2 linked regions of the Paraburkholderia fungorum genome follow. The protein of the gene in region 2 interacts with the protein of the main gene of each other region in a pairwise test. Links are inferred from orthologs where the notes say so. Each region holds a gene or a part of one and is shown on either strand. Other genes may lie near its edges.

What was found. Proteins that work in one complex are often made in the same cells at the same time.
Region 1: the proteins of rho (region 2) and nusG interact in binary tests that used the Escherichia coli proteins (3 or more experiments, as listed by UniProt). The link is inferred for Paraburkholderia fungorum from one-to-one orthologs.

Annotation. Positions count from the first base shown.
Region 1 is NZ_FNKP01000001.1:9,658-16,352, forward strand. What follows is about bases 1,118-3,964. They hold nusG (transcription termination/antitermination protein NusG), read right to left. Parts: upstream 2,897-3,964; coding sequence 2,339-2,896; downstream 1,118-2,338. Other genes in these bases: rplA (50S ribosomal protein L1), read right to left, coding at 1,118-1,743; rplK (50S ribosomal protein L11), read right to left, coding at 1,744-2,175; secE (preprotein translocase subunit SecE), read right to left, coding at 2,898-3,278; tuf (elongation factor Tu), read right to left, coding at 3,455-3,964. Outside these bases: rplL (50S ribosomal protein L7/L12), read right to left, coding at 1-176; rplJ (50S ribosomal protein L10), read right to left, coding at 240-743; more of rplA, read right to left, coding at 1,045-1,117; more of tuf, read right to left, coding at 3,965-4,645. UniProt on the Escherichia coli protein: Part of the processive rRNA transcription and antitermination complex (rrnTAC). The complex forms an RNA-chaperone ring around the RNA exit tunnel of RNA polymerase (RNAP).
Region 2 is NZ_FNKP01000001.1:1,900,149-1,906,810, forward strand. The notes cover bases 912-3,813. They hold rho (transcription termination factor Rho), read right to left. Parts: upstream 3,046-3,813; coding sequence 1,777-3,045; downstream 912-1,776. Other genes in these bases: BLS41_RS08415 (MFS transporter), read right to left, coding at 912-960; BLS41_RS08420 (MerR family transcriptional regulator), read right to left, coding at 957-1,568; trxA (thioredoxin TrxA), read right to left, coding at 3,285-3,611. In the rest of the region: more of BLS41_RS08415, read right to left, coding at 1-911; BLS41_RS08440 (DNA polymerase III subunit gamma/tau), read left to right, coding at 4,395-6,662. UniProt on the Escherichia coli protein: Facilitates transcription termination by a mechanism that involves Rho binding to the nascent RNA, activation of Rho's RNA-dependent ATPase activity, and release of the mRNA from the DNA template.

The sequences.
Region 1 (6,695 bases), 1.9 Mb from region 2 along the record:
ACCGTGAATTCGGTTTGCTCTTCAGCAGCAGCAGCAGCGCCGCCTGCCGGGCCTGCCACTGCAACAGCAGCTGCCGACACGCCAAACTTCTCTTCGAACGCCTTGACCAGTTCGTTCAGTTCCAGAACCGACATCGAGCTTACTGCTTCGAGGATGTCTTCTTTTGCGATTGCCATTTGAAATACTCCTAAATTGAATTCGGATACAGCCAGCGATCAATCACGCTCGACTGAAGTGCGTTACGCAGCGGTTTCTTCGCCTTGTTTCTTTTCAGCCAGCGCGGCCAGAGCGCGCGCGAAGCCAGAAACAGGTGCTTGCATAACGTACAACAGCTTGGAGAGCAGTTCTTCGCGGCTCGGGATGCTTGCCAGCGCTTGCACGCCAGCCTTGTCCATCACCTTGCCTTCGTAGGAACCAGCCTTGATGATCAACTTGTCATTGGTTTTGCCGAAGTCGTTGACGACCTTAGCAGCAGCAATTGCATCTTCCGAGATGCCGTAGATCAGGGGGCCAGTCATCTGCTCTGCCAGCGGAGCAAACGGGGTACCTTCGACAGCGCGACGCGCCAGCGTGTTCTTCAACACGCGAAGGTAAACCTGTTGCTCACGCGCTTTCGCGCGCAGCTTGGTCAGATCGCCAACCGCGATTCCACGATACTCAGCCAGAACCACGGTCTGGGCTTTCGCGACTTGCGCGGCAACCTCAGCGACGACGGCCTGCTTGCTTTCTTTGTTGAGTGGCACGGTTAACCTCCAGATTCGATACACACAGCGTGCGCCATGCGTACCGCGTTCAATAACGGCGTCCGACCAGTCAGGAGTATTTCGACCGCCTGACACCCGCATTACTGCGGAGATCAACCGGCTTCATCACTACAAAACCTTTTCGGGTTCGCCATCTGCGTTGGCTTGAATTAAGGGCCCGCCTACCTGCTGCTTGCCCACCAACGGTCTTTGACAACCGGTTGCGCGATGCATACTGCCATCTCGCAACCGCCCAAAGCCCATAAAACCGCCCCGACTCACGCCGAGGCGATGAGATTCATTACTGTGCAGCGATCGATGCCTGGTCGACGCGAACGCCAACACCCATCGTGCTCGACACTGCAACCTTGCGCAGGTAGACACCCTTGCTCGTTGCCGGCTTCGCCTTTTGCAGCGCGTCGACGAGAGCATTCAGGTTGCTACGCAGAGCCGTCGGCTCGAACGAAGCACGGCCGATGGTGGCGTGGATGATACCGGCCTTGTCGACACGGAATTGCACCTGACCAGCCTTGGCGTTCTTGACAGCAGTCGCGACGTCCGGCGTAACCGTGCCAACCTTCGGGTTCGGCATCAGGCCGCGCGGGCCGAGGATCTGACCCAGCGTACCGACAACGCGCATCGTGTCCGGCGAAGCGATCACGATGTCGAAGTCCAGCTTGCCAGCCTTGACTTGTTCAGCCAGGTCTTCCATACCGACGACTTCTGCGCCAGCTGCGCGAGCCTGCTCAGCCTTTTCGCCTTGAGCGAACACCGCGACGCGAACCGACTTACCAGTACCTGCCGGCAGAACGACCGAACCACGAACCACTTGGTCCGATTTCTTCGCGTCGATGCCGAGTTGCACTGCGACGTCGATCGACTCGTCGAACTTCGCGCTTGCGCATTCCTTGACGAGCGACAGAGCCTCGTCGATCGCGTACAGTTTTTGACGATCAACTTTGGCTGCAAATGCTTGCAGACGCTTTGAAAGCTTAGCCATTTACACGCCCTCCACGGTGATGCCCATCGAGCGGGCGCTACCAGCGATCGTACGAACCGCTGCGTCCAGATCAGCTGCCGTCAGATCGGGCATCTTGGCCTTGGCGATGTCTTCAGCTTGAGCGCGGGTGATCGTGCCGACCTTGTCGGTATGCGGCTTGCTCGAACCCTTGTCGATCTTCGCTGCCTTCTTGATCAGAACCGTAGCCGGCGGCGTCTTCAGAACAAACGTGAAGCTCTTGTCCGCGAACGCGGTGATCACGACCGGAGTCGGCAGACCCGGCTCCAGCGCTTGAGTCTGCGCGTTAAACGCCTTGCAGAACTCCATAATGTTCAGGCCGCGTTGGCCCAGTGCCGGACCGACCGGCGGCGACGGGTTGGCTTTACCTGCAGGGATCTGCAGCTTGATAAAGCCGATGATTTTCTTTGCCATTTTGAAAACCTCTTTGGAGCGCCGGATGAAACAACCAGGCGCTCAGTGAGTGATAGCGCGCGTTCGTCGAAACTGAACTACTTACGCTCCTCAACGGCCATTACGCGGACCGTAAGCGCGAAATACGGAGCGCACCATCTGGTGCGCTCCGTGGAATTCTGGATTACAACTTTTCGACTTGGCCGAATTCCAGCTCGACCGGCGTTGCGCGGCCGAAGATTGTAACGGAAACACGCACGCGCGACTTTTCGTAGTTCACTTCTTCGACGCTGCCGTTGAAATCCGTGAAAGGACCATCCTTCACTCGAACCATCTCGCCAACTTCAAACAGGGTCTTCGGACGCGGCTTTTCCACGCCTTCCTGCATTTGCGACATGATTTTTTCGACTTCCCGCGGGGAAATCGGGCTCGGGCGATTACGCGCACCGCCGACGAAACCAGTCACCTTAGCCGTGTTTTTCACGAGATGCCACGTTTCGTCCGTCATTTCCATTTCCACCAGCACGTAGCCAGGGAAGAAACGACGTTCGGTCACAGATTTGTGACCGCCCTTGACCTCAACCACTTCTTCAGTCGGAACAAGGATTTGACCAAACTGGTCCTGCATGCCAGCACGTTCAATGCGCTCCTGAAGCGCACGTTGCACGCTCTTCTCCATGCCGGAGTAGGCGTGCACCACATACCAACGCTTGCCGCTCGGGGACGCCGGAGTATCGCTCATATCATTTCCAACCCAGAATCACCGAGAAAATCGCCCATTCGATGGATTTATCACTAACCCAAAGAAAGATTGCCATGACAAACACGAAGCCGAACACTACTAGCGTTGTTTGGGTGGCCTCTTTACGAGTTGGCCAAACAACCTTGCGAACTTCTTTGTACGAGTCTTTGGCGAAAGCGATGAAACCCTTGCCAGGCGCGGAGAGGAGACCGACTGCAACACCCGCGATAGCACCAACAGCCAAGGCAGCTCCGCGGACGTACCATTCCTGACCGTTAAGCCAGAAGAACCCCACGAACCCGGCCAAGACCAACAATACGCCCGCGACGAGCATCAGCTTGTCGCCGGATGTATTTACAGTTTCGACGGAAGGATTCGCCATAACACCTTAACGAAGCGCCATACACGACGCGAGAGTTGGCAGGGGCAGAGGGAATCGAACCCCCAACCTTCGGTTTTGGAGACCGACGCTCTGCCAGTTGAGCTATGCCCCTAAACCATTTGGGGTTGACGACACCGCCAACCCCTAAAACTATCGATCAACGAGAACTAACTGGCTTACTCGAGGATCTTTGCAACCACACCAGCGCCGACCGTACGGCCGCCTTCGCGAATTGCGAAACGCAGACCTTCTTCCATCGCGATCGGGTTGATCAGCTTCACCGTGATCGACACGTTGTCGCCCGGCATGACCATTTCCTTGTCCTTCGGCAGCTCGATCGAGCCCGTCACGTCCGTCGTACGGAAGTAGAACTGCGGACGGTAGTTGTTGAAGAACGGCGTATGACGACCGCCTTCGTCCTTGCTCAGCACGTACACTTCAGCCGTGAAGTGCGTGTGCGGGTTGATCGAACCCGGCTTCGCCAGAACCTGGCCACGCTCCACGTCTTCACGCTTCGTGCCGCGCAGCAGGATACCAACGTTGTCGCCTGCCTGACCCTGGTCGAGCAGCTTGCGGAACATTTCCACGCCCGTGCAGGTCGTCTTCACCGTCGGCTTGATACCGACGATTTCGATTTCTTCGCCGACCTTGACGATGCCGCGCTCAACGCGACCCGTCACCACCGTGCCACGACCCGAGATCGAGAACACGTCTTCCACCGGCATCAGGAACGCACCGTCAACTGCGCGCTCCGGCGTCGGGATGTACGTGTCCAGCGCGTCGGCCAGATTCATGATCGCCACTTCGCCCAGCTCGCCCGCATCGCCTTCCAGCGCCAGCTTGGCCGAACCCTTGATGATCGGCGTGTCGTCGCCCGGGAAGTCGTACTTCGACAGAAGTTCGCGAACTTCCATTTCGACGAGTTCCAGCAGCTCAGCGTCGTCCACCATGTCGCACTTGTTCAGGAACACGATGATGTACGGAACGCCAACCTGACGGGCCAGCAGGATGTGCTCGCGCGTTTGCGGCATCGGGCCGTCTGCAGCCGAACACACCAGGATCGCGCCGTCCATCTGCGCTGCGCCCGTGATCATGTTCTTCACATAGTCAGCGTGGCCCGGGCAGTCAACGTGTGCGTAGTGGCGGTTAGCCGTTTCGTACTCGACGTGTGCCGTGTTGATCGTGATACCACGTGCCTTTTCTTCCGGCGCCGCGTCGATCTGGTCGTATGCCTTTGCTTCGCCGCCAAACTTCTTGGTCAGAACCGTCGTGATCGCTGCCGTCAGCGTGGTCTTGCCGTGGTCAACGTGACCGATCGTGCCGACGTTCACGTGCGGCTTGGTCCGCTCAAACTTACCCTTGGCCATTTTCGACTCCTAAGAGGATTTTTCCGTACGTTGCGCCGGGCGCAAACAATCACCGTGTATTTCTGGTGCCCATGGGCAGGATCGAACTGCCGACCTCTCCCTTACCAAGGGAGTGCTCTACCACTGAGCCACATGGGCGCTACTTCTGTATTGCTGGAGCGGGTGAAGGGAATCGAACCCTCGTCGTAAGCTTGGAAGGCTTCTGCTCTACCATTGAGCTACACCCGCAGAACTTATGGATTCCCAACAACTACTACAGCTTGCATTCTGGTGGAGGAGGTTGGATTCGAACCAACGTAGGCGTAAGCCAACAGATTTACAGTCTGCCCCCTTTAGCCACTCGGGCACCCCTCCGCAGAGAACTAGTAATTATGATGGAACTACCACTTGTTGTCAACAACTTCTTGACTGTTCCGAATCATATGCTCTCACTTATATAGTGAGTAAATCCACGCTCAAAAACGCAGAAACCCCACCTTTGCGGGGTGGGGTTTCTGATGCTGCTGGGGAGCCTGACGATTACCTACTTTCACACGGGCAATCCGCACTATCATCGGCGTGGAGTCGTTTCACGGTCCTGTTCGGGATGGGAAGGGGTGGTACCGACTCGCTATGGTCATCAGGCATGACTTGTTGTCGTACTGCTCGTGGAGCAATACAACCAATCTGGAAGAAGTAGTTTCTGGTGATGCTCACCAGAGAAGCTTTTGGGGTTGTGCTGTTTCTGGCACAACACTGATCTCAACCGTGCGTCTCGTGTCCCTTTGCGGGAGCAAGACACACCTGTTATAGGATCAAGCCTTACGGGCAATTAGTATCAGTTAGCTTAACGCATTACTGCGCTTCCACACCTGACCTATCAACGTCCTGGTCTTGAACGACCCTTCAAGGGGCTTAAAGCCCCGGGGATATCTCATCTTAAGGCGAGTTTCCCGCTTAGATGCTTTCAGCGGTTATCTCTTCCGAACATAGCTACCCGGCGATGCCACTGGCGTGACAACCGGTACACCAGAGGTTCGTCCACTCCGGTCCTCTCGTACTAGGAGCAGCCCCCTTCAAATATCCAGCGCCCACGGCAGATAGGGACCAAACTGTCTCACGACGTTTTAAACCCAGCTCACGTACCTCTTTAAATGGCGAACAGCCATACCCTTGGGACCGGCTACAGCCCCAGGATGAGATGAGCCGACATCGAGGTGCCAAACACCGCCGTCGATATGAACTCTTGGGCGGTATCAGCCTGTTATCCCCAGAGTACCTTTTATCCGTTGAGCGATGGCCCTTCCATACAGAACCACCGGATCACTATGACCTGCTTTCGCACCTGCTCGACTTGTCGGTCTCGCAGTTAAGCACGCTTATGCCATTGCACTATCAGCACGATTTCCGACCGTACCTAGCGTACCTTCGTACTCCTCCGTTACACTTTGGGAGGAGACCGCCCCAGTCAAACTGCCTACCATGCACTGTCCCCGACCCGGATAACGGGTCAAGGTTAGAACCTCAAACAAACCAGGGTGGTATTTCAAGGTTGGCTCCACGCAGACTGGCGTCCACGCTTCATAGCCTCCCACCTATCCTACACAGATCGGTTCAAAGTCCAATGCAAAGCTACAGTAAAGGTTCATGGGGTCTTTCCGTCTAGCCGCGGGGAGATTGCATCATCACAAACACTTCAACTTCGCTGAGTCTCGGGAGGAGACAGTGTGGCCATCGTTACGCCATTCGTGCAGGTCGGAACTTACCCGACAAGGAATTTCGCTACCTTAGGACCGTTATAGTTACGGCCGCCGTTTACCGGGACTTCAATCAAGAGCTTGCACCCCATCATTTAATCTTCCGGCACCGGGCAGGCGTCACACCCTATACGTCCACTTTCGTGTTTGCAGAGTGCTGTGTTTTTATTAAACAGTCGCAGCCACCAGTTTATTGCAACCCCTTCACCCTTTGCCCGCAGGGGCATCAAGCTACAGGGGCGTACCTTATCCCGAAGTTACGGTACCAATTTGCCGAGTTCCTTCTCCCGAGTTCTCTCAAGCGCCTTAGAATA
Region 2 (6,662 bases):
CACGCCGACCAGTTGCCCCGCATTCTCGACCGGATAGCCGAGGCCGCTTTCGAGAAAGCGTGAGATCTGGTAACTGAACACCGTCGAGATGTAGTAATAGAACATGTACAGCACGAGGCCAACCTGGAAGACTTTTTCGCGCAGCGCGTGCAACCGCATCAGCGGCGATGGATGGTGCCACTGCTGATACACGAACCAGGCGAGCGCGCCGATGCCGGCCACCGTCAGCAGGATCAGTCCCGGCGAAGCGCTGAACAACTGGAAGCGCACCTGCTGCATGACAATCTGCAGCGCGCCTTGCGCGAATGCGAAGATCAGATACGGCCAGAAATGCGCGGTTCCGCGTTCTTCCGGCAGACGGTTGCCGGAATCGGGCAACGCGAGCAAAGCCAGCACCGCGAACAGCACGCCAACGGGCGCCGTGCAAGCGAACAGCGCGCGCCAGTCGAAATGCGCGACCAGTTGACCGCCGATCAGCGGCGCGAGCGCGCTGCACAGAACGATCAGCAGCAGAAACGCGCGCGTGGCGGCGGGCCGCTGCTGCGGCGTGAAACTCATCTGGATCAGGATGCGGCAGGTGCCCATCATCGGGCCGATAAAGTAGCCCTGAAAGCCGCGTGCGAGCGCCAGTTCAATCGACGATTCGCAGAGTGCGGCGGCGACCGCGCCGGCGGAATAGAGCAGCATGCAGCCGGCGACGTAGCGCCGGTAACCGAAACGGTCCACCCACCATTGCTGCTGAAGGATGCCGAGCACTGCCGCGACCGCGTAGGAACTCGAGGCCCACACCAGTTCATCGGGCGATGCATTGATGCCGCCGGCGATGTAGCTGGTGAAAAACGAAAAGATCGAGTTGTCGAAATAGTCGAGGCCGGTGACAACTGCCAGCACCCACGGGAAGAAATCGCCGCGTAGTTTTTCGACGCTGAATAGCGCCACGCGGGATGACGCCGTGGTCATGACGATTCGCCCGGTATAGATGCGTCCGGCGTGATGTCGTCCGGTTCGGATTTGCGGGTGTTTTTGGCGCGTTTTGGGGACGGTGCGCTAGCCGCTTTGGCCGATTTCGCGCTGTTGGATGCTTTCGTGGCCTTTGCTACTTTCGCCGCCGCGTTGCGCCGCTGTTCAAGCAGCGTGTCCGCATTTTCACCGGCGAGGCGTCGTTCGAGATAGTCGAGGTCGGGACTCAGTTCGGCGCGCAATTTTTGCGCTTCCTTCAACTCGCGACGCATCGTTTCGATACGCGCGTCGAGCGCTTCGACCTGCTCGGCGATGGCGTCGCGGATCTGCTGCAACGACTCGGTGGAAAAGCGATGCCCGCCGTCGACAGGTTCGAGCGGACGTTTGAGCATTTCAGTTACGCCATGCAGCGAAAAGCCCAGCGACCGCAAACGCAAAATGCGACCGAAGCGCTTCAGGTCCTCCTCGTCGTACAGTCGGTAACGACCTTCGCTGCGGGTGGGCGATACGAGGCCGCGTTCCTCGTAGTACTTCAGCGTACGCGGCGTCACACCGAGGCGTTCAGCGGCGTCGCGTACGGTGAGCAGGGCGGACGAGTCCTTCGGCATAGAGAATTGCAGGCGTGGCGGATTGGTCGCATTGTACTCCAACGTGTACGTTCACGTTCAGGTTGTCCGGCACGGGCGGGTTGGTCGGGCGTGCTTCGTAAGACCGGAAGCAACAAAGCGGGCAGACGTAAAAAAGCCGCTCGTTTGCAGCGAGCGGCTTTCTATGCGACGAGGCTAATTCAGCTACTTAGACCGGGTTACGGTCTGCTTAGCTGCCGCCACCACGGCGCATCATGTCGAAGAACTCGGAATTGCTCTTCGTTTGACGAATCTTGTCGAGCAGGAATTCCATCGATTCGACTTCGTCCATGTCGTGAATGAACTTGCGCAGCACCCAGATCTTTTGCAGCACTTCGGGCTTGATCAGCAGTTCTTCGCGGCGCGTGCCGGACTTGTTCAGGTTGATCGACGGATAGACGCGCTTTTCAGCCAGGCGACGTTCCAGGTGCACTTCCATGTTGCCGGTGCCCTTGAACTCTTCGTAGATCACGTCGTCCATGCGGCTGCCGGTTTCGATCAGCGCCGTACCGATGATGGTCAGCGAACCGCCTTCCTCGATATTGCGCGCCGCGCCGAAGAAGCGCTTCGGACGTTGCAGCGCGTTGGCGTCGACACCACCCGTCAGCACCTTGCCCGAGGCCGGCACAACGGTGTTGTAAGCGCGTGCGAGACGCGTGATCGAGTCGAGCAGAATGACCACGTCGTTCTTCATTTCGACGAGGCGCTTGGCTTTTTCGATCACCATTTCGGCGACCTGCACGTGACGCGCAGCCGGTTCGTCGAACGTGGAGGCGATCACTTCGCCGGCCACCGAACGCTGCATTTCGGTCACTTCTTCAGGGCGTTCGTCGATCAGCAGCACGAACAGCACGACATCGGGATGGTTCTGTTTGATCGCATGCGCGATGTGCTGAAGCATCACGGTCTTACCGGACTTCGGCGATGCCACCAGCAGACCCCGCTGGCCTTTGCCGATCGGCGCGATCATGTCGATGATGCGGCCCGTGACGTTTTCTTCGCCACGCATTTCACGTTCGAGCAGCAGCACCTTGTTCGGGTGCAGCGGCGTCAGGTTTTCGAACATGATCTTGTGCTTCGAGGCTTCCGGCGGCTGGCCGTTGACCTTGTCCACCTTGACCAGCGCGAAATAGCGCTCGCCGTCTTTCGGCGTACGCACTTCACCTTCGATCGTGTCACCCGTATGCAGGTTGAAACGGCGGATTTGCGACGGGCTGATATAAATATCGTCCGTGCTGGCGAGGTACGAGGTTTCCGGCGAACGCAGGAAGCCGAAACCGTCCGGCAGCACTTCGAGCGTGCCGTCGCCGAATATCGTGTCGCCCGTTTTGGCTCGTTTTTTTAGAATGGCGAACATCAGTTCCTGCTTGCGCAGGCGGTTCGCACTTTCGATCTCGAGGCCATTGGCCATCTCGATCAATTCGGACACGTGCAGAGTCTTAAGCTCGGATAAATGCATACGGAGAACCCGCAGGAGAAGGTGCGACGAAATGAAATCTGGGAGGAGAGTGAGCGGAACCGCTCAAGGACTTACACGTCTTTTCGACGTTTTGCGGATTCTAGCATAGCACACGCCAATTTCCGCCAGTACGACGGCATGGCATCTTTCTTGTCAGGCGTGTTGCCGGTTGACAACACGCCCCGAATCAGTGCGCTCGCGGGTCTCGAGGGACGCCGGGCGCGCCGATGCACACCGTTTTACAGATTGCCGTCGAGGAACGCAGTGAGTTGCGACTTCGACAACGCGCCGACCTTCTGCGCGGCGACTGCGCCGTTCTTGAAAAGGATCAGCGTGGGGATGCCGCGCACGCCGAACTTGACCGGCGTCGATTGATGTTCGTCGACGTTGATCTTGGCGATTTGCAGACGATCGGCATAATCCTTCGCGACTTCGTCGAGGATCGGCGCGATCATCTTGCACGGACCGCACCATTCAGCCCAGAAATCGAGCAGCACGGGTTTATCGGATTTAACGACGTCCTGTTCGAACGATGCGTCGCTAATATGCTTGATTTGTTCGCTCATTGTATGAATACCTCTATCGGTTCGAGGCCCGCCTGAATTGCTCGCCACGATACGTCAAAACCTAAGGAAACTTCCGTTCGCTTTGCCGCAAACTGGAGCATTGCCTGCCCATGCATGACCCGTTGAAAATGGCTCACGATGTGCGGGAAGCTCGCGCTTGCGGGTCATCCGTACGGCAGTTTAGCTTAATTCGCTATGCGTTGCCGGGGGCGATAGTACTCATCAGGGGCAGTGGGGCCAACGGCTGCCGGTGAAGTGACATCTTGTTTCTATACCCGCCACGCAGCTTATCTGGAGGCGGGTAAGGCGAACTCAAGTGGCTTCGGTGCGCGCGTCGTCGATAGCGACTATAAGAAGGGGAAAGCCTGATTCGACGCGTCGATGTCGGTTTGCTCGTATTAACAGTCGCACGATCGGCCAAGCGGTGATAGAATGTTTCGTGACGGGCCTCCTCGCATGGAGGGATGGTCAACCTGGTCAGGTCGGGAACGAAGCAGCCACAGCCGTTTTCCACCAGTGCCGAGGGTCAGGCTCGTCACCTTTCCTTTTTCAGTTTTTCCGTTGCGGTGTTCTTCCGCAATCTCTTTCTTCCCCGGTATTACCCTTGGCGTCGCCATGCCCCGTGCATGCATTCGCGTTGCATTGCGTATTCTTCATGTCTGATCCACATTTCATCTATTTTTTTCTATTGGTCCGTTAGCCTGTTTCAATGAAGCGGTGACGCGCGTTCCTATGCCTTCTGGTTTCGGTTTTGAGCGGCATTGTTGCTGATACAATTTCGCGATGACCTATCAAGTTCTCGCACGCAAATGGCGGCCTAAGGATTTCGCGTCGCTCGTCGGACAGGAGCACGTGGTGCGCGCGCTCACGCACGCGCTCGACGGCGGCAGGCTGCATCACGCCTATTTGTTTACCGGCACACGCGGCGTCGGTAAAACCACGCTGTCGCGCATCTTCGCCAAGGCGCTGAATTGCGAAACCGGCGTGACTTCCACGCCGTGCGGCGTATGCCGCGCGTGTCGTGAGATCGACGAAGGTCGCTTTGTCGATTACGTGGAAATGGATGCGGCGAGTAATCGCGGCGTCGACGAGATGGCGGCGCTGCTCGAACGTGCGGTGTATGCGCCGGTCGACGCGCGCTTCAAGGTCTACATGATCGACGAAGTGCACATGCTGACCAACCACGCTTTCAACGCGATGTTGAAGACGCTGGAAGAGCCGCCGCCGCACGTCAAGTTCATTCTCGCCACGACCGATCCGCAGAAAATTCCGGTTACTGTGCTGTCGCGGTGTCTGCAGTTCAATCTGAAGCAGATGCCCGCCGGGCATATCGTGTCGCATCTCGAGCACGTTCTTGGTGAAGAGAAGGTGCCGTATGACGTGCAGGCGTTGCGTCTGCTCGCGCGCGCGGCTGACGGCTCGATGCGCGACGCGTTGTCGCTGACCGATCAGGCCATTGCCTACTCGGCCAATCAGGTCAATGAAGAAGCGGTGCGCGGCATGCTCGGCGCGCTCGATCAAAGCTATCTGATTCGTCTGCTCGATGCGCTTGCCGACGGTGATGGCGCTGCGGTACTTGCCGTAGCCGACGAGATGGCATTGCGCAGTCTGTCGTTCTCGACGGCGTTGCAGGATCTGGCGAGCTTGCTGCATCGAATCGCCTGGGCACAGTTCGCACCTTCCTCCGTGCTCGACGAATGGCCGGAGGCGGGCGATCTGCGGCGCTTTGCCGAAGCGCTGAGCGCCGAGCGCGTGCAGTTGTTCTATCAGATCGCAACGATTGGTCGAAGCGAGCTGGGCCTCGCGCCGGATGAATACGCCGGCTTCACGATGACATTGCTGCGCATGCTGGCGTTCGAGCCGGCGCCTACGGGCGGTGGTGGTGCGATTGGCGGCGGCGCGCGTTCGGCTGGGCCAGCGGGAGCTGTCGGCGGAGCGGGTGCAAAGCGTGCGGGTTCGGCGACTGTTGCTGCATCGGCGGCGAGCGCTGCTGTGCCGGTTCGCGACACGCAAGTCGTCGGCAATGCGCCTGCCGTCAATGTAGTGAGCAGGAGCGTTGTATCTGGCGAATCCGCTGGCGGTGCGCGAACCGCCACAGCGCTTTCTGGGCCAGACTCGATAGCGTCACATTCTTCGAGTGACGCAGCGCACGCACCAGTTGCCGATGCGGGCAGTGCACCGAGCGCGGCGGCTGTCGATGCACCGTCCGTGGCTTCAACCACACACGCATTGGCTCCGTGGGACGATGAGCCCGCCGACTCCATTAAGAACGCGTCTTCGAACAGTCCAGCGATAAACGATACCTCCGCGGAGTCGGTCGCCAACCACACGTCGCCAGCCTCTTCGTTGACCGCGCCTGCCGCTGCGGCGCTCACGCGCACAGCGCAGGCCGCGTCGGTCGCAGTGGAACAGGAGCCGCAATCGGCAGCCGTCAACGCGCCACGTCGCGCGGGCGGCGCAAGCGCCGCACTCGACGTGTTGCGCAGCGCAGGTCTGAAAGTATCGTCGGACCGTGGCCGCGTGAGCGCCGCTGTATCCGCCGCAAAGCCCGCCGCACCGGTTGCGCCTGCTGCGCCGAAGCCCACCGCGCCGCGCGTGGCCGTCGCCGTGCCGACACCCGGCGCCGAGCGCCGCGCGCCGCAGCAGGACGCCGCACCGGCAGCGCGCGCGCCGTCGTCGCCGGTTCAGCGCAACAGCAATGGCAATGCAGAGCAGAACGGCTCGTCGGTTCCTCCGTGGGACGACATTCCGCTTGACGACTACGTGCCGCTTTCGGCGTCGGACGATGGCTATTTCGGTCCGCCCGACGACAACTACGTGCCGGTGTTCGACCGCGGTCCCGACGACGTTCGAGTGAACGCAGCGCCTGCGTCCTCGCCCGCGCCGGTGGTGGACTCGCGTCCGCTGCCCGCTGCCGTGCCGCTCGATCAGCTAGGCTTTAATGGCGACTGGCCGGCGCTTGCCGTCGATCTGCCGCTCAAGGGCATTTCGTATCAGCTCGCGTTCAACAGCGAACTGATGGCGCTCGAAGGCAACACGCTGAAACTCAAC